Regions from separate parts of the Agrobacterium sp. O3.4 genome, predicted to be linked through region 2. Evidence: riboswitches for the same ligand, from Rfam matches in the RefSeq annotation. Region 2 holds a riboswitch; the other holds the start of a gene.
The links. A riboswitch is a leader RNA that binds a small molecule or an ion and turns the genes downstream of it on or off. The one in region 2 is predicted to bind cobalamin.
Positions count from the first base shown of each region.

Region 1: another riboswitch for cobalamin. It lies ahead of nrdH (glutaredoxin-like protein NrdH); the one in region 2 lies ahead of M0412_RS15695 (ABC transporter substrate-binding protein).

Region 1 covers NZ_JALPZP010000001.1:2,588,119-2,600,231, reverse strand. Annotated here, with positions in the region: gene recQ (DNA helicase RecQ) at 1-908, shown strand, start outside; gene M0412_RS12665 (ROK family transcriptional regulator) at 967-2,199, opposite strand; gene M0412_RS12660 (sugar ABC transporter substrate-binding protein) at 2,465-3,487, shown strand; gene M0412_RS12655 (ABC transporter permease) at 3,715-4,797, shown strand; gene M0412_RS12650 (ATP-binding cassette domain-containing protein) at 4,797-5,579, shown strand; gene M0412_RS12645 (nucleoside triphosphate hydrolase) at 5,576-6,205, shown strand; cobalamin riboswitch at 6,339-6,563, shown strand; gene nrdH (glutaredoxin-like protein NrdH) at 6,877-7,098, shown strand; gene nrdI (class Ib ribonucleoside-diphosphate reductase assembly flavoprotein NrdI) at 7,111-7,509, shown strand; gene nrdE (class 1b ribonucleoside-diphosphate reductase subunit alpha) at 7,497-9,683, shown strand; gene nrdF (class 1b ribonucleoside-diphosphate reductase subunit beta) at 9,700-10,674, shown strand; gene M0412_RS12620 (alpha/beta hydrolase) at 10,704-11,807, opposite strand; gene recF (DNA replication/repair protein RecF) at 11,960-12,113, shown strand, end outside.
Region 2 covers NZ_JALPZP010000002.1:619,633-631,745, forward strand. Annotated here, with positions in the region: gene M0412_RS15655 (FAD-binding oxidoreductase) at 1-143, shown strand, start outside; gene M0412_RS15660 (NAD-dependent succinate-semialdehyde dehydrogenase) at 358-1,815, opposite strand; gene M0412_RS15665 (tartrate dehydrogenase) at 1,831-2,874, opposite strand; gene M0412_RS15670 (aldehyde dehydrogenase) at 2,888-4,351, opposite strand; gene M0412_RS15675 (cupin domain-containing protein) at 4,542-4,898, opposite strand; gene M0412_RS15680 (glyoxylate/hydroxypyruvate reductase A) at 4,927-5,853, opposite strand; gene argE (acetylornithine deacetylase) at 5,872-6,996, opposite strand; gene M0412_RS15690 (GNAT family N-acetyltransferase) at 7,228-8,106, shown strand; cobalamin riboswitch at 8,235-8,470, shown strand; gene M0412_RS15695 (ABC transporter substrate-binding protein) at 8,630-9,661, shown strand; gene M0412_RS15700 (iron ABC transporter permease) at 9,658-10,686, shown strand; gene M0412_RS15705 (ABC transporter ATP-binding protein) at 10,683-11,483, shown strand; gene M0412_RS15710 (pseudoazurin) at 11,480-11,953, shown strand; gene M0412_RS15715 (class I SAM-dependent methyltransferase) at 12,076-12,113, opposite strand, start outside.

The DNA.
Region 1 (12,113 bases), on a different contig from region 2:
TCCATATCGATTTGCCCGGCAGCATCGAGGCCTATTATCAGGAGACCGGCCGCGCCGGTCGTGATGGTCTGCCGTCAGACGTGCTTATGCTCTACGGTTATGAAGACATCGCTTTGCGCAACCGCTTCATTGAAGAATCGGACGCCGCGGACCAGCGCAAACATATGGAGCGCCAGAAGCTTGATTCCCTGCTCGGTCTGGCGGAAACGGCGGGCTGCCGCCGGCAGATCCTGCTCTCCTATTTTGGCGATCGATGCGAGCCCTGTGGTAATTGTGATACCTGCGCCGAGCCGCCGGATCTGTTTGACGGGTCGATAGCCGCGCAAAAGCTGCTCTCCTGCATTTACCGCACTGGGGAACGTTTCGGCCAGGCCTATGTCATCCGCGTCTTGCTAGGCGTCGAGGACGAGCGGATTTCCCGCTTCGGGCACGATCAGATCACCACTTACGGGATCGGCAAAGAGCATGATAATCGCACCTGGCGCGCGATTTTACGGCAACTGGTTGCGCTTCGCCTGATCGAGGTGGATCTGTCCGGACATGGCGGATTGTCGATTTCCGAAGACGGGAGGCGGTTCCTGCGCGAAAAGCCATCCCTGATGCTGAGAATACCGTCTGCGCCCCGCTCGACCCGACAGCAGACGCCGCGTAATGCCGCATCGACAGCTTTGCCGGAGGCGGATCGTGGTCTCTTCGAGGTGTTGCGCGCGAAGCGCATGGAAATTGCCCGCACGCAGAACGTCCCGCCTTATGTGATTTTTCACGACAAGACCCTGATCGAACTCGCTGCTGCGAAACCGGCCTCGGCGAGGGAGATGGCGCAAATCCCCGGCGTCGGAGACACCAAGCTGGAGCGCTACGGCCCCGCCTTTCTGGAGGCGATCATGCAGCACGCCGCTGGCGAGTGACTGGCAGATTAATTCGGCCAAGACCAGCGTTGGGGATAGTCAGGTAAAGGGTAAAGACTTAGCCTGTCGTGTCCTTAAATAGAACGTTCTGATCGATGAGATAACGGGAGAACAGGGGCAGGCTTGCCCCCCCGATCGCCCGGGCCTGGCTGCCGACCGCGCCCTCGATGATCTCCGGCAGCGTAACGCCCTGAAGGTCGTGGTGTTTGAGAGCAAGCCGGGTGGCAGAGACGATCCTCGCTCTGACCCAATCGGGAAAACCGCCATCGATGATGACACTGGAAAAGTCGATGATGGAGGCGGCGGCGATGACGGCCTGCGCCAGCGCGGCGGCCGTCTTGTTGATCCAGCTTTCCAGCGGTTCGCCGAAATCGATCCATTCGTCGGGTGAGAACCAAAGGGGACGTGGATCGATACCCTTTTCGCGCAGCATGTTCTCCAGAACGAAGATCGACGCGATTTTCAGAAGCTGAACCGTATTGCCATCCTGCCCCTGCACCGGTAGAGGGCCGATTGCACCGGCGGTGCCCGTTTTTCCGGAGAACAGCGCCGAATTCAAAACGACGCCTCCTCCGATGAAGGAGCCGATGAAGATATAGAGAAAATCCGGGTAGTTCTGGCCAGCGCCAAAAACCAGCTCTGCACCGCAGGCACTGGTCGCGTCATTCTGCAGAAAGACCGGGTAGCTGACGCCTTCGGCAATTTCGGAGCGGATATCAACATCCCGCCACCGTTCCATTTCGGCCTGCGGCGCGCCCACTTCCTGGGCCCAGTTCCACAGTTCGAATGGGGCGGCGATACCAACTCCGGTGATTTTTTGCCGTTCCGCCGGGGACAATTTCGATTCGATCTCCGTGATCCCTTCGATCACGAACGGCAATATCCATTCCGGCAGGGGGTAAGGGTAAGTCTTGCGCAGCTTGAGTTTGATCCGGCCGACAAAATCCATCAGCACGAGATCGACACTGCGCCGGCCGATCTTCACGCCAAACGAAAAGACGGCGTCGGGATTGAGACGCATGGGTGTCGATGGTTGCCCGACCTTTCCGCGCAGTCTTTCACCACGAATGAGAAGGCCGTCTTTCTCCAGCGAGCGCATGATGACCGATACGGTTTGCGCCGAAAGGCCGCAAAGCCTGGATATTTCGGCTTTCGACAATCCGCCATGGCGGCGAACGAGCGACAGCACCAGCCGCTCATTATAAGCGCGCACCCCGATCTGGTTGGCACCGCCGCTGATATCCATAATGGTGGGCGGCGCAGGCGGCGCCGTCTCGACAGATCGTCTCATAATGTCATCCTCCCGCCCGCTATATCCGTCACGACCGATACCTGCAGGCTTTATGGCAATCTTGCTATCGCAACGTAAACAACGGTGGCGATATTCCTCCCTGCCGCATATTAGAATGCCATACCGAATTAATAATTCAATCGGATTTATTTATTGACAGGCGTTTCCTTTGGTGGTTCCATCTGGGCCAACGGTCGTTGTTCTCGGAGGAGACGAGATCGTCGGGTAACCGTCACGGTGCTCAAATATCCATTGGGAGGATCTCATGAAGACCACTGTTTCCGCTCTTCTGGGCGCGCTTGCGCTTGGCGTTTCTTTCGCTTCCGTCGCGTCCGCGGCAGACACATCGGTGTGCCTCATTACCAAAACCGACACCAATCCCTTCTTCGTCAAGATGAAGGAAGGCGCGACCGCCAAGGCCAAAGAACTTGGCGTGACGCTGAAATCCTATGCCGGCAAGATCGACGGCGATTCCGAAAGCCAGGTTGCAGCCATCGAGACCTGCATCGCCGATGGCGCCAAGGGTATCCTGATCACCGCATCGGACACCAAGGGCATTGTTCCGGCCGTGCAGAAGGCACGTGATGCCGGCCTTCTGGTGATCGCTCTCGACACGCCTCTGGAGCCCGTTGATGCCGCCGATTCCACCTTTGCCACCGACAATCTTCTGGCAGGTGAGCTGATCGGCAAATGGGCCGCCGGCACCCTTGGCGACAAGGCCAAGGACGCAAAAATCGCCTTCCTTAACCTCACCCCCTCCCAGCCAACAGTGGATGTGCTTCGTAACCAGGGCTTCATGAAGGGCTTTGGCATCGACGTGAAAGACATCAACAAGATCGGTGATGAAACCGATCCGCGCATCGTTGGCCATGACGTTACCAATGGTAACGAAGAAGGTGGCCGCTCGGCCATGGAAAACCTGCTGCAGAAGGATCCGACCATCAACGTCGTTCACACCATCAATGAACCTGCGGCTGCCGGCGCTTACGAGGCGCTGAAAGCGGTTGGTCGTGAGAAGGACGTTCTGATTGTTTCCGTCGATGGCGGTTGCCCTGGCGTCAAGAACGTCGCGGAAGGCGTAATCGGCGCGACCTCGCAGCAATATCCGCTGCTGATGGCGGCTCTTGGCGTGGAAGCCGTAAAGAAGTTCGCCGATACGGGTGAAAAGCCGAAGCCGACCGAAGGCAAGAGCTTCGTCGACACTGGCGTGACGCTGGTGACCGACAAGCCAGTCAAGGGCCTCGACTCGATCGACACGAAGGAAGGTCTCAACAAGTGCTGGGGCTGATGCCTCGCCATTGAAACCCGCGGGGGCATTCTTGCCCCCCGCCCTTGGACCAGAATAATTTCAGCCACGATCCGGGGGATCGGACAAAGGAACAAACGAGCGCGCCGCGCGTCCCGCAGACACGAGATTGGCCCGCTTCACAACACTTTGAATCTACGCGTCATTTTATTGAAAAATAGACCCTTGCTTCAAGGGCGGATGCGATAGAGCGATCGGGAGGAAAATCCATGAGCGATCAGCCGGTGCGGGCTCAGCCGCATAATGAATTTGAAAATGTGCTTTCGGGAAGTTCGACGCAGGTCGCCGCTTTCGACACGCACGACAAGAGTGTTCTGGAAAAATTCCAGTACTTTCTGCATTCCAGCCCGGCGGCCGTGCCGCTGATCGTACTGGTGCTGTCGTTGACTGTCTTCGGCATGACCCTTGGCGGCAAGTTTTTCTCGGCATTCACGCTGACCCTTATCCTGCAGCAGGTGGCCATCGTCGGCATCGTCGGCGCAGCGCAGTCGCTGGTCATTCTGACGGCGGGTATCGATCTGTCGGTGGGCGCCATCATGGTACTCTCCTCCGTCATCATGGGGCAGTTTACCTTCCGTTACGGCCTGCCGGCGGAACTCTCCATTCTCTGTGGTCTTGCTGTCGGCGCATTCTGCGGCTTCATCAACGGCATTCTGGTCTCGCGCATGCGCCTGCCGCCCTTCATCGTCACGCTCGGCATGTGGCAGATCGTACTGGCGACGAATTTCCTCTATTCCGCAAATGAAACGATCCGCGCACAGGACATCGCTCAGCAGGCGCCCATTCTGCAGTTCTTCGGAAATAACATCCGTCTGGGAAGTGCGGTCTTTACCTACGGCGTCATCGCCATGGTTCTGCTCGTTGCTCTGCTCTGGTATGTGCTCAACCGCACCGCCTGGGGCCGCCATCTTTATGCCGTGGGTGACGATCCGGATGCTGCCGAACTGGCCGGCGTCAACGTCAAGCGCATGCTGACGACCGTTTACACCCTGTCCGGCCTCATCTGTGCCTTCGCCGGTTGGGCTCTCATCGGCCGCATCGGCTCGGTTTCACCGACCGCCGGCCAATTTGCCAATATCGAATCCATCACGGCTGTGGTTATCGGCGGCCTGTCGCTGTTCGGCGGGCGCGGCTCGATCATGGGCATGATTTTCGGCGCCCTGATCGTCGGTGTCTTTTCGCTCGGCCTCAGGCTCATCGGAACCGACCCGCAATGGACCTATCTGTTGATCGGCGTCCTCATCATCATGGCTGTCGCAATCGACCAGTGGATCAGAAAGGTAGCAGGCTGATGGCAAAAGAACCTATTCTCACAGCACGCAATCTCGTCAAACGTTATGGCCGCGTGACCGCCCTCGATCATGCCGATTTCGATCTCTATCCCGGAGAAATCCTGGCGGTGATCGGCGACAATGGCGCCGGCAAATCCTCGCTCATCAAGGCGATTTCCGGTGCGGTGACACCGGATGAGGGAGAGATCAGGCTTGAAGGCCAGCCTGTGCAGTTCCGCTCGCCGATCGAGGCGCGCAAGGCGGGTATCGAAACCGTCTATCAGAACCTCGCGCTCTCGCCGGCACTTTCCATAGCCGACAATATGTTCCTCGGCCGGGAAATCCGCAAACCCGGCATTCAGGGCAGCGTGTTCCGGGCGCTGGATCGTCCGGCCATGGAAAAATTCGCCCGCGAGAAACTCTCGGAACTGGGTCTGATGACGATCCAGAACATCAATCAGGCGGTGGAAACCCTTTCTGGCGGCCAGAGGCAGGGTGTGGCGGTAGCACGCGCGGCGGCTTTCGGCTCCAAGGTCGTCATCCTCGACGAACCGACGGCAGCACTTGGCGTGAAGGAAAGCCGGCGTGTTCTTGAACTCATTCTTGACGTGCGTTCGCGCGGTCTGCCGATCGTTCTGATCTCGCATAACATGCCGCATGTGTTCGAGGTGGCGGACCGCATCCACATTCACCGGCTGGGCAAGCGCCTGTGCGTCATCAATCCAAAGGACTATTCCATGTCCGACGCCGTCGCCTTCATGACCGGCGCCAAGGAAGCGCCGAAGGAAACGCTTGCCGCATGACGCTGAAGCTTGAGACGATCGCTGAAGACGTTCTTCGGCGGGCAGAGGGCAAATCCCGTTTTATCATTGCCATTGCCGGTCCCCCTGGGGCCGGCAAATCCACGCTGGCGGACGCGCTTTGTGATGCTTTGCTGGCGCGGGGCGAAACGGCCGCCGTGCTGCCCATGGATGGCTTCCATATGGACAATGGCATCCTTGAAGAGCGTGGGCTGCTGCCGCGCAAGGGCGCGCCCGAAACCTTTGATGTGCGTGGCTTCCTCGATATCGTCTCTGCCGTCCGCAGGGGCGGGCAGGAGGTGCTTGTCCCGGTTTTCGACCGCTCCCGCGAAATCGCCATTGCGTCCGCCCGCGCCATCGCGCCGGAGACACGCTTCATTCTGGCTGAAGGCAATTATCTGCTGCTGAATGAGGCCCCATGGACGGCGCTTTCCGAGAGCTTCGACCTTACTATTTTCGTTGGGCCGTCGGTCAACGTGCTTGAAGAGAGGTTGCGGAGCAGATGGCAGGGCTACGGCCTCGATGCAGCTGCGATCCACGCCAAACTTTTTGAAAACGATCTTCCCAACGGTAAAAGGGTGATCGAGAACGCCCGCCCTGCCGATATTCACATCGATATCTGGGAATAGGTTAACGCTTTCTCGTCACTGAGCGGCAAGGCGCATTTGCCGTTAAGCCTTTGTTGACCATGTGTTGAATCTTTTTCATCCACAGGGTGGGGCTTTTGTGTGTCTATTTATTGACGAGAAAATTTCCTCATATGCTATATGTGGTGTTCAAGGTTCTCCCGATTCGCAAGCGTCGGGAGCTAAGACGGGAATTCGGTGAGCAACGCCATCATGGCGGAACAATGCCGAAACTGCCCCCGCAACTGTAAGCGGCGAGCATCGTTCCGATTTGGGTCACTGGAGCCAAAAGCTCCGGGAAGGCCGGGATAGATGTTGTGACCCGTAAGTCAGGAGACCTGCCTTGAGCGAAAACGTCCACGGGCGGGGTGTCCGGAAGGAAGGTATGGCGCAAATGAATTGCGTTCGCCCTTTTCTGACCCCTTCCAGAACAAGCTTCGGGGTGAAGTCATGCCAGTGCATTTTTTTAAGTTCCTGCGCTCGTCGGCGTAGAGAGTGATTTTACGCGGCCAGAAGCGTTTTCAGGATAACCGGGACAAACGGTTTCCGTCCGGAAATGTGACAAACCCTCTAAGCCGTGCGCCCCACCTGAATGACAAATCCATCGCCACCCGATTGCGATTGCAATCGGCAATGTTGAGCCGTGTCCAAGAACGGCTTCGAAAGAGGAAATTATGACCGTCACCGTTTACAGCAAGCCCGCCTGCGTCCAATGCACTGCCACCTATCGCGCACTCGACCGCATCGGCGTTAGCTATGAGATCGTCGATATTTCCGAAGATGCGGATGCGCTCGATCACGTTCGCGGCCTTGGTTACATGCAGGTTCCCGTGGTCGTCGCCGGCGAACGCCATTGGGCGGGTTTCCGGCCGGATATGATCGGCGCGATCAGCTAAGGCGGCAGCGTGATGGGGCTGATCGTTTATTATTCCAGCCGCTCTGAAAACACGCATCGTTTCCTTCTGAAACTGGGGCGGCGATTATTGCGCCTGCCACTCGGCGCCGAGGAGGATGTGCCTCATGTGTCTGAGCCCTATGTGCTCGTCACCCCCACCTATGGGGGCGGCGGCACGAAAGGGGCCGTGCCAAAGCCGGTCATCCGGTTCTTGAACGAGCCCTCCAACCGAAATCTCATTCGCGGCGTCATCGCGGCGGGAAACACGAATTTTGGCGCAGCTTTCGCATCCGCCGGAGATATCGTCTCGCGCAAATGTGCCGTGCCGTTTCTCTATCGCTTCGAGCTTCTCGGCACGGAGGAAGATGTCGCCAACGTCAAACATGGATTGGAACGATTTTGGACACGCTGACCTCAGGCGCGCTGCGCAAGGACGCCAAACAGCCGGTAGCTGCAAGCCAGAAACCGGTTGATACGGGACTGGACTACCACGCGCTGAACGCGATGCTGAACCTCTATGACGAGAACGGAAAGATCCAGCTCGACAAGGATCGCCTTGCCGCCCGGCAATATTTCCTCCAGCACGTCAACCAGAACACGGTGTTTTTCCATAACCTCAGGGAAAAACTCGATTATCTGGTAACGGAGGGATATTACGAACAGGAGGTACTGGATCAGTATTCCTTCAATTTCGTCCGCGATCTCTATGACGAAGCCTATGCCCGGAAGTTCCGCTTTCCGACTTTCCTCGGGGCGTTCAAATATTACACCTCCTACACGCTGAAGACATTCGACGGAAAACGTTATCTGGAGCGTTATGAGGATCGCGTCTGCATGGTGGCGCTGGCTCTCGCGCGCGGTGACGAACAGCTTGCCCGCGACCTGATGGATGAGATCATTTCCGGCCGCTTCCAGCCGGCGACCCCGACGTTCCTGAACGCTGGCAAGAAGAGCCGCGGTGAGCTGGTCTCATGTTTTCTGCTACGCGTGGAAGACAATATGGAAAGCATCGGCCGCTCCATCAATTCGGCGCTGCAGCTTTCAAAGCGCGGCGGCGGCGTGGCGCTGTCCCTGACCAATATTCGCGAATTCGGCGCACCGATCAAGCACATCGAAAACCAGTCTTCCGGCGTCATTCCTGTCATGAAGCTGCTGGAAGACAGCTTTTCCTACGCCAACCAGCTTGGCGCGCGTCAGGGCGCGGGCGCAGTCTATCTGCATGCCCACCACCCTGACATCATGCGTTTCCTCGATACCAAGCGCGAAAATGCTGACGAAAAAATCCGCATCAAGACCTTGTCGCTCGGCGTGGTAATCCCTGACATCACCTTCGAACTCGCCCGCAACAACGAGGATATGTACCTGTTCTCGCCCTATGACGTGGAGCGGGTCTATGGCGTACCGTTGACCGAGATTTCTGTCAGCGAAAAATATCAGGAGATGGTCGCGGATAGCCGCATCCGCAAGAAGAAGATCAAGGCGCGCGAATTCTTCCAGGTGATCGCCGAAATCCAGTTCGAGAGCGGTTATCCCTACATCATGTTCGAGGATACGGTGAACCGCGCCAATCCGGTCGCCGGCCGTATCAGCATGAGCAATCTTTGCTCGGAAATCCTGCAGGTCAGCGAGGCAAGCGAATTTAATGCCGATCTTTCCTATAGCCATATGGGCAAGGATATCTCCTGCAATCTCGGCTCGCTGAACATCGCCTCGGCGATGGATTCGATGGATTTCGGCAAGACGATCGAGACCTCCATCCGGGCGCTGACGGCGGTATCGGACATGAGCCACATTTCCTCCGTTCCTTCGGTGGAAAAGGGCAATGATGCGAGCCACGCCATCGGGCTTGGCCAGATGAACCTGCACGGTTATCTGGCGCGCGAACGCATCTTTTATGGTTCCGAAGAAGGCGTCGATTTCACCAATATCTATTTCTACACCGTGACCTATCACGCCATCCGCGCCAGCAACCGGCTGGCCGTGGAACGGGGCCAGAGCTTCAAGGGCTTTGAGAACTCCAAATATGCCTCGGGCGACTATTTCGACAAATATACCGATCGGGAATGGTTGCCCGCGACGGAAAAGGTCCGTGAGCTGTTCGAAAAAGCCGGCATTGCCATTCCAACGCAGGAAGACTGGACGGCGTTGAAGCAGGACGTGATGGCATCGGGTCTCTATAACCAGAACCTTCAGGCCGTACCGCCAACCGGTTCGATCTCCTATATCAACCACTCCACCTCTTCCATTCATCCGATCGTCTCGAAGATCGAAATCCGTAAAGAGGGCAAGATCGGCCGCGTTTATTACCCGGCTTCCTATCTTTCTAACGACAATCTCGAATATTATCAGGACGCCTATGAGATCGGCCCTGAAAAGATCATCGACACCTATGCGGCGGCTACCCAGCATGTCGATCAGGGCCTGTCGCTGACGCTGTTCTTCCGCGATACGGCGACGACACGCGATATCAACCGGGCGCAGATCTACGCCTGGAAGGAGGGGATCAAGACCATCTACTACATCCGTTTGCGCCAGATGGCGCTGGAAGGCACGCAGGTTCAGGGCTGCGTTTCCTGCACGCTCTGATTTGAGGGACAAGAGAATGAACATCGCCGTAAAAACCGCGTCCCGCATCCGCGCGGTCAACTGGAACCGCATCGAGGACGACAAGGACCTCGAAGTCTGGAACCGCCTGACCTCGAATTTCTGGCTGCCGGAAAAAGTGCCGCTTTCCAACGACATTCCTTCCTGGGGAACGCTGAAGCCCGAAGAACAGAAGCTGACGATCCGCGTCTTCACTGGGCTGACTTTGCTCGACACCATCCAGAACGGTGTCGGCGCCGTGCGGCTGATGGCGGATTCGGCAACGCCGCATGAGGAGGCGGTGCTTTCCAACATCTCCTTCATGGAGGCCGTGCACGCCCGTTCCTATTCGTCGATCTTTTCGACACTATGCCTCACGCCTGACGTTGACGACGCCTATCGCTGGTCTGAGGAAAACGAGTTCCTGCAGCGCAAATCAGCGCTGATCATGCGGGAATATGACAGCGGTGACCCGCTGAAGAAGAAGATCGCCAGCGTGTTTCTGGAAAGCTTCCTGTTCTATTCCGGCTTCTACCTGCCGATGTTCTGGTCAAGCCGCGCCAAGCTCACCAACACGGCGGATTTGATCCGTCTGATCATCCGCGACGAGGCTGTGCATGGTTATTACATCGGCTACAAATTCCAGCGGGCGGTGGATCGTCTGGGCGAGGCAAAGAGACAGGAAATCAAGGACTTCGCCTTCGATCTCTTGCTCGAGCTTTATGACAACGAGGCGAAATATACCGAAGACCTCTATGACGGCGTTGGCCTGACCGAGGACGTCAAGCAGTTCCTGCATTACAATGCCAACAAGGCCCTGATGAATCTGGGTTACGAAGCGCTGTTTCCGGCCGAGGCCTGCCGCGTCAACCCGGCGATCCTCTCGGCACTCTCACCCAATGCCGATGAAAACCACGACTTCTTCTCCGGTTCCGGCTCGTCCTATGTCATCGGCAAAGCCGTTGCCACCGAAGATGAAGACTGGGATTTCTGAGACCGGAGAACGGTAAGAACCCGCAGAAACTACTGCGGGTTCACCACCTGGCTCGCAAGGCGGAAGGGGCTGGAGACGGTCGCGCCGATCGCATCGAAAACGAAGGCACCCGCACTGTTGATGTCGCCCTCGCGTCTGCTGGATTCCAGCTGCGGTACCATCGAGGCCAGCGCCGCATAGCGGTCATGGTTGAGCGGATCGGAAGCCTCGAGTTTGGAAATGTCGATGAACTGCACGCCCTCCTTCAGGGCGGCTTCCTGTACCTGTGGGTCGGTCACGTCAAGTGCGCCGATGCGGGTGACATCCGCGCCCAAAATGGAGGATGCCTTAAGGGCGCGGTCGTCCTTGGAAACGAGAACGGTGAGCGGCGGGTTGAGCCGGCCCACCACCTCGATCTGTTTGCGAAACACATCGGCATCGATGTCAGGTGCTGCCAGCACCACCTGCAGCTTGGCGAGCACGTCGTTCCTGCCCTGCAAGCGCAATTGGCGCAGCGCCTCCATGACCAGCCAGCCACCCATGCTGTGGCCAAACACGACAACGCTTTTTCGCGGGGTCTGCCGGGTAAGGTCGATCAGCACACCCGCCAGCGCATCACGCGAGAAGGTCGCCGATTCCTTGTCGGCCACGTAACCGGTGACGTTGGCCTGCGATGGCCAGGAGAACACCAGCGGTACGCCATCCATCTTGGCATCGGCAGCCATTTGCGCCGCGCGGAACAGGGCTTCCTGATAGCTGTAATTATAACCATGCACAAAAAGCGCGATCTGCTTGCCGGACCGGGCGACGTCGCCAAGATCGGCATTGAAGCTCGGCTTCGTCAGCGTATCGGCGCGGGTAACGACGAAATCCTTGTTCGGATCCGGCTTGCCGCTGGCCCACTCGATTTTTCCACTTTTATGAGTAGGAGGAATAGAAATGTCGAAGCTTGCATAATTCGGCTCCATTGCCCGCTCCGTGCCAAACCCCTTTTTCGCGTCGGTGTTTTTCTCCCGTGTGCTCACCACATAGGCCGTCACGATTTTCGTGCCGTGGGCCTTGGTGTTTATGGCCTGCAGCACGTCCGCCCCCGGCCTGCCTGCACAGGATGAAAGAATACCGAGAGTGAGAAACAGCGAAAAGATCAGGCGCATGAATGGGCTACCGATGATAAGGAACGGCTCATAAATAACCGGCCGTCCGAAAAGTTGCTACTGGAGAATGAATTGCCTTGCTGTGACGGTCTTTCATGCGGATGGGCATTCCCCTTCTTGCCATCCGGCCATGTTCGTTTTAGGCCGTACAGATGACGAACAAGGTGTCGCTTTTACGGCTGAAACTCACGGACTTCCGCAACTATGCGGCGGCGGCGCTCACACTTGATGATCGCCATGTTGTGCTGACCGGCGATAATGGCTCAGGCAAGACCAATCTGCTGGAGGCCGTCTCGTTTCTTTCAC
Region 2 (12,113 bases):
TCATGGCCGACGCCATTCTGGGGCGGCCGGACAACAACCCGCTGAAGGGGCTGGACTGGCCGGCGGTGCCGGGCCATTTCGGCAAACCGTGGTTCCTGCCGCTGGTGGGCTATTATTACAAGATGCTGGACAAATTTCAGTAAGAGGGCGTCATAGAGCGCTGAGAGGGTATTCCCCTAAACTCGACGTCATCCTCGGACTTGATCCGAGGATCCACTGCCACACGAAGAATGGATCCTCGGGTCAAGCCCGAGGATGACGGAGGAGAGGGCGGCCGATGGGCCGCTTTTTTGTTGGTATCGGCACAAAAAGAAGGGCCGCTTAGCGGCCCTTGAGGCGGGGAGAAAGACTGGAGGCTCAGGCGAGCCCGCCGATGTGGAACGTCTTGATTTCCAGATATTCCTCGATACCGACCTGCGCGCCTTCACGGCCGAGGCCGGATTGTTTGACGCCGCCGAAGGGTGCCACTTCGGTGGAGATCGCGCCGGTATTGAGGCCGACCATGCCGAATTCCAGCGCTTCGCCCACGCGCCAGGCGCGTTTGAGGCTCTCGGTGTAGAAATAGGCGGCAAGGCCGAAGGGCGTACCGTTGGCGATGGCGAGCGCTTCCTCTTCCGTCTCGAAACGGAAAAGCGGCGCCACCGGACCGAAGGTCTCTTCGCTTGCCAGCCGCATGGCGGTGGTCGCGCCGGTCAGGACGACGGGGGCGGTATATTGTGGACCATCCGGCAGATCATGCGGTTTGGTGATGATCGTCGCACCCTTGGAGATGGCGTCATCGACATGGGCGCGGATCTTGGCGATGGCTGGTTCGTTGATCATCGGGCCGATGGCAACACCCGGCTCGGTGCCGGGGCCGACGCGCATGGCATCGACACGGTCAGCCAGTTTTTTCGCAAAAGCATCGTAGACGCCCGACTGAACCAGAATGCGATTGGCGCAGACACAGGTCTGGCCGCCATTGCGAAATTTCGAGATGAGTGCACCTTCGATGGCGAGATCGAGATCGGCATCGTCGAACACGATGAAGGGCGCGTTGCCGCCAAGTTCCAGCGACAGTCGCTTAATGCTGTCGGCCGCGCCGCGCATCAAAAGGGAGCCGACGCGGGTGGAGCCGGTGAAGGAAATTTTCCGCACCGTCTCATTGGCCATGATTTCGTTGCCGATGTCAGTCGGCATGCCGGTGACGATGTTGATGACGCCTGCGGGAATGCCGGCCCGTTCGGCAAGAACGCCAAGCGCCAGCGCCGAATAGGGCGTGAATTCCGATGGCTTGATGACCACGGTGCAGCCGGCGGCAAGGGCCGGCGCAACCTTGCGGGTGATCATCGCATTCGGAAAATTCCACGGCGTGATGATGCCGCAGACACCGACCGGTTCCTTCAGCACCACGATGCGCCGATCCGGCGTCGGCGAGGGAATGGTGCCGCCGCTGATGCGCCGGGCTTCTTCCGCAAACCATTTGACGAAGGATGCGCCGTAACGGATTTCTCCCTTCGCCTCTTCAAGAGGCTTGCCCTGTTCGGTGGTGAGGATCAGGCCGAGATCGTCGATATGTTCGATCATCAGTGCGAACCATTTTTCGAGAAGCGCTGCGCGCTCCGCATGGGTTTTCTTCTTCCATGGCCCGAAAGCGGCGTTGGCGGCTTCGATCGCCGCGCGGGTTTCCGCGCTGCCCATGTCAGGCACCGTGCCGATCACCGCCTGTGTGGCGGGATCAATCACGTCGACCACCTTGCCCGATGCCGCAGCCTTCCATACGTCGCCGATCAAACCTGTCTGGCGGAAGAGGTCCTTGTCCTTCAATCCATGCATCATCTGTCTCCGAAATCAGTCGAGTGCAGCGAGAATCGCAGCCGTTATGGCGTCCGTCTTGTCCTTGCCCGGCACGGTGCCGACGCCCTGGCCGGTCGCCGTTTCCAGCGCCGTCATGATCTTCGCCGCCGCAGCCTTTTCGCCGAGATGCTCCAGCATCATCGCACCGGACCAGATGGCGGCAATGGGATTGGCAATGCCGAGATGGGCTATGTCAGGAGCCGAACCGTGCACCGGCTCGAACATGGACGGCGCGTTACGATCAGGGTTGATATTGGCGGAGGCGGCAAAACCGAGGCCGCCCTGAATGGCAGCACCCAGATCGGTCAGAATATCGCCGAAGAGATTGGAGGCGACCACGACATCGAGGCTTTCCGGGGCCATCACCATGCGCGCCGCCATGGCGTCGATGTGATAGCTCGAAACCTCGACGTCAGGATATTCTGCCGCAAGCTTGTGGGTCACCTCGTCCCAGAACACCATCGAATATTTCTGGGCGTTCGACTTGGTGACGGAGACAAGCTTGCCGCGACGTTTCTGCGCCTGTTCGAAGCCGAAGCGCAGGATGCGCTCCACGCCCTTGCGGGTGAAGATCGAGGTTTCGACGGCCACCTCGTCGTCGGTGCCCTGATGCACGCGACCGCCGGCACCGGAGTACTCACCCTCGGTATTTTCACGGATGCAGAGAATATCGAAGCCGTCAGCCCTCAAAGGTCCCTGCACGCCGGGCAGAAGCCGGTGCGGGCGGATATTGGCATATTGCACGAAAGCCTTGCGGATCGGCAGCAGCAGGCCATGCAGCGAGACCGAGTCCGGCACTTCCGCCGGCCAGCCGACCGCGCCGAGCAGAATGGCGTCGAAACCGCGCAGGGTCTCGATCCCGTCCTTGGGAATCATCGCGCCGGTTTCCTTGTAGAACGCACAGGACCAGGGGAACTCCGTGCCTTTAAGCGCAAAACCGGAGGTTTTGGCGGCGGCGTTGAGCACCTGCCATGCGGCGTCCGTCACGCTTTTGCCGATGCCGTCTCCGGGAATAAGTGCGATGCGATGCGTTTTCAAAAGATTTCCCCTGTTACAGTCCAATCAGGACGCTTTTGCTCTTGCGGTTGGCGAGATAGGCCTCCCGCCCGAGGTCCTTGCCGATGCCGGAGCGTTTATAACCGCCGGTTGGCAATATGTGGTCGCGTGAACGGCCATAACGGTTGACCCAGATCGTTCCCGCCTGAATGGCGCGCGACAGGCGCATGACGCGCGAAATATCCCGGCTGAAAAGGCCTGCCGCCAGACCGTAGGTCGGATGATCGGAAAGCGCCAGAGCCTCTTCTTCCGTGCGGAAGGTTTGCAACGTCAGCACCGGCCCGAAGATTTCCTCGGTTACGGCGGGCGAGGTCTGGTCGACATTCGCGATCAGCGTCGGCTGGTAGAAATAACCGGGGCCGTCCATGATCGCGCCACCCGTCAGGCACTCGCCACCATGGGCAACGGCCGCCTGCACGATGCCATCGATACGCTTGCGCTGTACCTCGGAGATGATCGGCGAATATTGTGTCGTCTCGTCCCATGTCGGGCCGGGCTTTACCGCCTTCATGCGGGCGATGATGGCGGCGGAAAGGGCATCTGCCGCCGCTTCCTCGACGATGATGCGTGAGCCGGCAACACAGGCCTGCCCAGCATTGGAAAGAATATTGCCGGCAATCGCTGCCGCCGCTTTTTCGATATCGGCATCGGCGAAAACCAGCTGCGGGCTCTTGCCGCCGAGTTCCAGCGTCATCGGCTTGATGCCGGTGCGGGCGATATTGGCCATGATGGCGGCACCCGCAGCGGTGGAGCCGGTGAAACTGACCTTGGAGATATCAGGGTGCCCGGTGATGGCATTGCCGGTCACCGGCCCGTCACCCAGCACGATATTGATGAGGCCGGCGGGCAGCCCTGCCTTGATCGCCAGCTGCGCCATGAAAATGCTGGAGAAGGGGGTCATTTCCGAGGGTTTCAGCACCACGGCATTACCGGCCGCCAGCGCCGGGCCGAGCTTCCAGCCGGCCATGGAGACAGGGAAATTCCAGGGTGTGATCGCGCCGACAACGCCATAGGGCTCGGTCATGATCATGCCGAGACTGGTGTCGTCGGTCGGCACCAGATCGCCGCCTTCCTTGTCGGCGAATTCGGCGAAGAAGCGGATCTGCTCGGCGGTAACGGCGATGTCGCCGGCAATCAGCTGGCCCACCGGCCGTGTCGAGGACAGTGCCTCGATTTTCGCCAAGGTCTCGGCTTCCGATTCGATGAGGTCGGCCCACTGCTGCAAGACCCTGGTGCGCTCGCGCGGGCGAACGCCGCCCCAGTTGCTGCGCTTCAGCGCCGCCTTGGCGGTTTGCACCGCCTCATCCACCAGCGTCGCATCCGCCTTCGGGCAGCCGGCATATCCCATGCCGTCCGATGGGCGATGCATGTCGATGCCGTCTTTAGCCGGGATCAGCCGGTCGCCGATGAAATGGCCAATTGGCAAAGACAGGCTGTCTGGATCGAAGCTGAGCGTCATGGGAAATCCTCTGTGGATATGCCCTTAAAGCTAATCCCTGCCGCCAAGCGAAATCGACCGACTGTGGCGCGGGCGATGAATGAAAATCCCGTTTTGTTGCCAACAGACAGCGCAATCTTTTGCGGCGCGCTGCCTGTCGTGTATTTCTGGCCGGTACCGTGAGCGACCGTTAAAAAACGCGGGTTTTACATCATCCATTCACGGTGACGTAGATCTTGCGAACCGTTTCGATGGTCTTCCAGACGCCGACGAAACCCGGCTTCATGACGAAGCTGTCGCCAGCCGTATAACGCTGCGGTTCGCCGCCATCAGGGGTGATTTCGATTACGCCGGCCAGAATATGGCAAAATTCGAAGGTCTCGCCCTTGATGGAACGGCTTTCGCCCGGGGTCGCTTCCCAGATGCCGGTCTTTACGGTTCCATCGCGGGCTTCGTCCAGCGCCCAGGTCTTGAATGAAGGGTCGCCGGCGATCAGGCGTTCCGGCAGGGCCTTGGAGGCCTTCGGCTCGAAATCGGGATTGGTGTCGATAGGCTTGAGAAGCGGCATGGATTTTCCTTTCTGAGATGGCGGATGATCAATATCCGCGGCTGCGGTCAACGAGGCCGAGCGGTTCGAGGCCGGATTCGTATCGTTTGATATTGTCGACGACGGTGCGGGCGGCGGAGTGGGGCTGGGTGACGCTGGCGATATGCGGCGTCAGCAGAATTTTCGGATGAGTCCAGAAACGATGGCCCTCAGACAGTGGCTCGGGATCGGTGACGTCGATCACCGCGCCGGAAAGCCTGCCGCTGTCGAGTGCATCTAGGAGTGCGTCATGATCGAGCTGCCTGCCGCGCCCGGCATGGACGAGAGCCGCGCCATCCGGCAGCAGGCCGAGGCGCCCGGCATTCAAAAGCCCGGTGGTCTCGTCCGTCAGCGGCAACAGGCAGACGAGGATATCGCTGGTGGAAAGAATGGCTTTCAGCCCTTCATCGCCATGGTGGCAGGTGACGCCATCGATCTGGCGCGGAGAACGGCTCCAGCCGGCAAGCGGAAAACCGAAAGGTTTCAGCCGTTCCAGTGCCGCAACACCCAGCATGCCGAGGCCGAGAACGCCGACGCGGCATTCTTCCGCCTGCCGCTGGCCCGGCAGGGCTTTCCATAGGTTTTGGCGTTGCTGTTCCAGATAGGCCAGCAGGTTGCGATGAAGGGCAAGCACGCCGAGGCAGACATATTCCTGCATCATGCGGATGATGCCTTCATCCACCATGCGCACGACCTTCACCGTTTCCGGGATTGCATCGATGTGAAACTGGTCGACACCCGCGCCGATCGAAAACAGGATTTCGAGATTGCGGTAACGCGCGATATCCTCTGGCACCGTCCATGTAATGAGATAACGCACCGCATCGGGATCGACAGTGGCGGCATCCATCGAAAATGGCAGGTCCGGCAGCTCTGTGGCCAGAGCCTGCCGGAAGATTTCGCCGCGCTTTGCGTCGGAATTGAAGAGAAACGTCATCTAATACCCGTCATTTGATTAAGCGGCGCAGCGGCGGCCGAGTGTTTCCAGCATCGACTGGCAGGCGGCAAGTTCGTCCGCGGTTATGAATTCGTCCGGCTTGTGGGCGCGGCCGATATCTCCCGGGCCGCAAATGATGGCATCTATGCCCGCCGCCTGGAAAAGCCCGGCCTCCGTTCCGTAGCTTACGGCTGCGAGGTTGGCGGTGCCGGTCAGTTCCTCCAGAAGCAAAGCAAGCGGCGCATCGGCTGGAAGCGACAGGGCCGGATAAGCGCTCATCGGCGTCCATTCGATATCGACGCCCGTTGCGGCGATCTCTTCGACAGCGCTTTTTACCGGCTCCAGCAGGGCGAGCGGGGAGACGCCCGAAATTGCCCGCGCTTCCAGTTCGATTGCGCAATGATCGGGGATGATGTTGATCGCCTGCCCGCCTTTGACCGTGCCGATCTGCAAGGAGGAGTAGGGCGGCTCGAAGGTTGCTTCGAACGGTCCCCGCGTCAGCGTATCGGCGGTTTCGACTGCTTTTGCCATGATGCCGGTCATCAGGTGAATGGCGTTTATCCCCTGATCCGGCCGTGAGGAATGGCCGGATCGGCCGTGCAGGGTGATGCGCGCTGCGGCCTTGCCCTTGTGGGCGCGAACGGCGCGCATATTGCTGGGTTCGCCGATGATGGCGCCCGCCGGCGGGGCACACAGTTCCGGCAGTCTGGCGATGAGATGGGGAACGCCACGGCAGCCCGCCTCCTCGTCATAGGAAAAGGCGATGTGTATCGGCCGTTCAAGCGTCATGCGCGAAAATGCCGGCGCTGCGGCGAGCACAGTGGCGAGAAACCCTTTCATGTCGGTGGTTCCGCGCCCGTAGAGCCGGTCGTTTTCGGTTCTCAGCGTGAAGGGATTGGAGGTCCATTCCGGTTCTCCGGCCGGCACCACATCCATGTGGCCGGACAGGATATAACCGGCCCGATCGGCCGGGCCGAACGTGGCGAAGAGATTGGCGCGGTCGCCCTCCGGTCCGGGCAACAGCGAGACTTTCGCGCCATGGCCTTCCAGATAATCGGCAATCCATCCGGCAATATCGCCATTGGCGGTTCCGACAACGGACGGGAAGGCGACGAGACGCTCAAGGATTTCGATTGCGTTCATGGTCGTCCCCGCTGGTCGTTCCCATTGGCCGCTGGCCGGATTATTCACCGCAGAAGCTTAGAGTGGCCGGCGGCGTTTATCTGCTGAAATGCCGATGATTTCGGTAGATTGTTGTGTCCTTCCAGTGCTTTCAGAAAATTCCTGCGGGCAGGGCCGGTTATCTTCGGATGTCGTGGGCTGGGCTTCCGGGGCCCTAGGGTTCCGCGCCGGAGGGAATGAGAGCCGTTTGCTATGGAGCTGCTCAAGGTCGATAGTTTCGAGTTGCGGACCGTGGATATCGCCGATGTGGAGGCGGATCATCTGCATGCCCTCTCCATGGCTGTCGGATGGCGGTATCATGCCAATGAATGGTGTTTCCTGCGCCAGTGCGGTGTGGGTCTTGCGGCGCTGGACGAGATTGACCGGGTTGTCGCGACCGCCATGCTTTTTCCCTATGATCAGGCTTTTGCGACGTTAGGCATGGTCATAGTCTCCCCACGCCTGCAGGGGCAGGGCGTAGCACCCTGGCTGGTCCGGCAGCTTGTGGCGAGATATCCTGCCGCCGCCTTGCGGCTGAATGCAACGGAGGTGTCCCGGCGGCTATTTGCCGGGCTCGGTTTTACCGGGGATGCGGAACGGGTGCATCTTCTGCGCGGCAAGGCCCGTCGCACCACCGAGGCGCCGCAGCTTGGCAAGAAACAGAGGATCGAGCCAGTTTCGGAACATCATCTCCCCGCCGTGGAAGATCTGGACCGGGCGGCTTTCGGCGTTTCACGCCGGGGCGTGCTGCAGCGTCTCCTGCGGGAAAACACCGGCTACGGCCTGTTCGAGGCGGATCGTCTGGCCGCCTTTGCGCTGCGGCGGGCGGCAGGGCGGGGCCACATCATCGGCCCGGTGGTTGCGGAGGGGGAAGCGGAGGCAGTCGCGCTGGTAAGGCGGCATTTTGCCGATCTCGACGGGCAGCTTGTCCGGCTCGATGCCTTGCGTGATGACGGTGTTCTCACCGATTTTCTGGCGCAATCCGGACTGGTGGTGATTGAAACACTGACGACCATGTCAAAAAATGCGCCGCAGCCGGAAGGTTCCGGCTCGGCTGGGATTTTCGCTCTGGCAGGCCCATCCCTGTGTTGAAGCACCTCGTTTCCCATCGACTTCATGTTACGCACTTTGGGTTCCTGCTGTGTGCGTGTCTTTGTCGCAGAACGGTTTCCATACGCTTGTGAGACATGCTTTGGCGATTGACGCTCCGGCTCTTGCCCCTTATGTGAGAAAGCGACGGTTCCTGCAGCCGAAAGGCGAAGGGATTAATAGGGAACATGGTGCGGGTGATGATGATCGCCCAATGCCGTGGCTGCCCCCGCAACTGTAAGCGGATTGCCGCTCATCCCCGTGGCGCCTCAAGGCGTCATGCCACTGTATTCTCCGGAATGCGGGAAGGCAGATGAACGGCGCAAATCCGTGAGCCAGGAGACCTGCCGTCAAAATATGAACCATCGTTACGGGCGGGGAAGCCCGGAGGAGGAAATTGTAATGTTATTTCATAACATTTGGTTTGCGTCCCGTCGTTGTTCTCCGTACAAGACGTCCCGCTGTTGCTGCGCGTTCTAACGCCTGCGGCTCTGGAATAAGCGATTTAATTTCGACTGGAGAACACATGTTTAATCCTGGACGCCTGCCGGCCTATGCCGGCCTTCTGGCCGCTGCGCTTACGGCTTTGCCCGCCGCTTCCGCCCATGCCGCCGAAACGGTCTATCCCCTGACGATCAACAGCTGCGGTCAGGACATCACCTTCAAACAGGCGCCGGCCCGCACGGTATCCGTCGGCCAGAGCACGACCGAGGTTCTTTATCTCCTCGGCGTTGCCGACAGGGTGGTGGGCACGGCGCTGTGGATCGGCCCGGTTCTGAAGGGTTACGAGGAAGCCAACGCCAAGGTGGAGCGTCTGGCCGACAATGATCCGAGTTTCGAAGCCGTTGTCGGCAAGAGGCCGGACCTGGTAACGACGCAGTTCCAGTGGCAGATCGGCCCGGAAGGTGTTGTCGGCACGCCCGCGCAATTCGCCGAACTCGGTATTCCCGTTTACACCTCGCCGGCCGATTGCGTCGGCAAGGATAATTCCGGCGGCGGGGACGGCGTTCGCAAGACCGGCTTTACCATGGAGCTGATCTATCAGGAGATCCGCGATCTCGCCAAAATCTTCAACGTGCAGGACCGCGGCGAAGAGGTTGTTGCCGACCTGAAAAAGCGTGAAGAAGCCGCCCGCGCCAAGATCGCTTCGGCCAATGGCAAGATTTCCGCCGTCTTCTGGTTCTCCAGCGCCGAACTGGATATCGACCCTTATGTGGCGGGCCGCCATGGCGCGCCCGGTTACATCATGTCCGCACTCGGGCTGACCAATATCATCGAAAGCGATGAGGAATGGCCGACCGTTGGCTGGGAAACCATCGCCAAGGCCAATCCGACCGTCATCGTCGCCGGCAAGATGGACCGTCGTCGTTTCCCGGCCGATGACGTTGCCGTCAAGCACAAGTTCCTTGCGACCGACCCCGTCGCCAGCATCATGCCCGCCGTTAAGGAAGGTCATGTGTTCGATATGGATGCGCAGGCGATGAACCCGACCATCCGCACGATCGAAGGTATTGAAACGCTGGCCGAGGCGATTTCGGCTGCCGGCCTCGCCAAGTGAACGGTTTTTCCGTCCATCTCGGCAGGGCGGGTCTGGCTTTTGCCGCGCTCGCCCTGCTGCTCGTCGCGCTGATGGCCGGAGCGGCCATCGGCGAGACTGCCATTCCCTTCGATGTGGTGGCGAAAACCATCGCCAACCGTGTCTTCCATGCGGGTTATCCGCTGGAGCCGCTGGATGAGGGTATCGTCTGGAGCTATCGCCTCAGCCGCGCCGTTGTCGCCGCCTGCTGCGGTGCTTCTCTGGCGCTTGCCGGCGCGGTGCTGCAATCGCTTTTGCGCAACCCGCTGGCCGATCCCTATATTCTCGGCATTTCCGCAGGCGCCTCCACCGGGGCGGTCGCGGTTGCGCTTCTGGGTTTCGGGGCAGGGCTCCTGACCATGCCGGCGGGGGCGCTGATCGGCGCTTTCGTTGCATTCTCGCTGGTCAGCCTTCTGGCGGTGCGGGCTGGTCACGGCAATAGCGCCATCATTCTGGCCGGGGTGGCCGGCTCGCAGCTGTTCAATGCCATGACCTCGTTCATCGTCACCAAATCCGCCAATGCCGAACAGGCGCGCGGCATTATATTCTGGCTTCTCGGCAATCTTTCCGGGGTGCGCTGGCCGGATGTCTGGCTGGCTTTGCCGGTCAGCATCGCCGGTCTCGCGGTGTGTCTATGGTATTCCCGGGCGCTGGATGCCTTCGCCTTCGGCGGTCAGGCCGCCGCCTCGCTCGGAATTCCGGTGCGCCGGACCTATGCGGTGCTGATCTCGGTTTCGGCGATCATGACGGCGGTGATGGTGTCGCTGGTGGGTTCCATCGGTTTTGTCGGTCTCGTCATTCCGCACGCGGCGCGCATCTTCGTCGGCGTTCGCCACGGGTTATTGCTGCCGGTAACGGCGCTGACCGGTGCTGTTTTCATGATTGTTGCCGATATTCTCTCGCGCATCGTCATTCCTGGTCAGGTGCTGCCGATCGGGGTCATCACCGCGCTCGTCGGCGCGCCGGCCTTCGCCTTCATTCTCGGGCAGAAGAGGGGGCGGTCATGAAATTATCCGCCCATGACCTGCATTTCCATGCCGGCAATGTCGATATTGTCCGTGGCGTTTCGCTCGATGTCGGTTCCGGAGAGTTTCTGGGCATTATCGGCCCGAATGGTTCCGGCAAAAGCACGCTGCTTTCCATGCTGGCCGGCATCCGCAAGCCGCGACGCGGCCACGTCACGCTTGGTGACGATGCGCTTGCCTCATTCGGACGGCGTGATCTTGCCCGCCGGTTGGCCTTTGTGGAACAGCAGGCAGAGACCACAGAGCGAATTACGGCTCGACAGGCTGTCGAACTTGGTCGCACGCCCTATCTCGGTCCGCTCTCTGCCTGGTCGGCCAATGACGACGCCATCGTCGACGCCGCGCTCGACAATGTTGATATGGCGGACAAGGCAGAACGAAGCTGGCACCACCTTTCCGGCGGCGAACGCCAGCGCCTGCATATTGCCCGCGCGCTGGCGCAGCAGCCGCATATCCTGCTGCTGGACGAGCCGACCAATCACCTCGATATCGGCCATCAGATCGGCCTGCTCGATCTGGTCCGCCGACAGGGGCTGACCGTCGTTGCGGCGCTGCATGATCTCAATCACGCCGCCGTGTTCTGCGACCGCGTCGCCATCATGCATCAGGGGCGGATGATTGCGGCCGGTCCGCCGCACGAGGTCCTCACATCGGCGACGATCGCCGATGTTTTCGGGGTGCAGTCCGTCGTCACCACGGATGAGGGCGGCTTTTCTCATATTCGTTTTCTGCCGGCCCATGGAATGGCCGCTCAGACAAAGAAAGCACTGGTACGATGATGAAATTGAAGATGCTTCGCCTTGGCGTGCAGCCGCGTAATGCTCTGGCTGGAATTGCATTGGCGCTGGCTACGGGCTTTCCCCTGCATGCCATGGCCGAAACCTTCGAGGTAAAAATGCTGAACCGGGGCGAAAAAGGTCCGATGGTGTTCGAGCCCGATTTTCTGGAAATCGCCCCCGGCGACCGTGTGCGCTTTGTGCCGACCCACAAGAGCCACAATGCCGCGACCATCGACGGCATGATTCCCGAAGGCGCCGAGGGTTTCAAAAGCCGGATCAATGATGAATTCGAGACTGCTTTCGACAGACCGGGCTTTTACGGAATCAAATGCTCGCCGCATTACGGCATGGGCATGGTCATGCTGATCAAGGTGGGCGAGGCGACCCTGCCGCAGAGCTACAGGGAAGTCGACGTGCCCGGCCGAGCGAAGCCCCGGCTGGACGATCTCTTCGAGCAAGCGGAAAAATGAGGATTCTGCGCCGAGTTTCCCTCATCCGTCATGCCGGACTAGATCCGGCATCCAGCCCCGGCGCGTCTAAGCCGGGAAAGAGTCTTTCGCGGTCAAGGACTTGATCGCACTAGATCCCCGGATCAGGTCCGGGGTGACGGCGTGCGGATGATATTCGCGG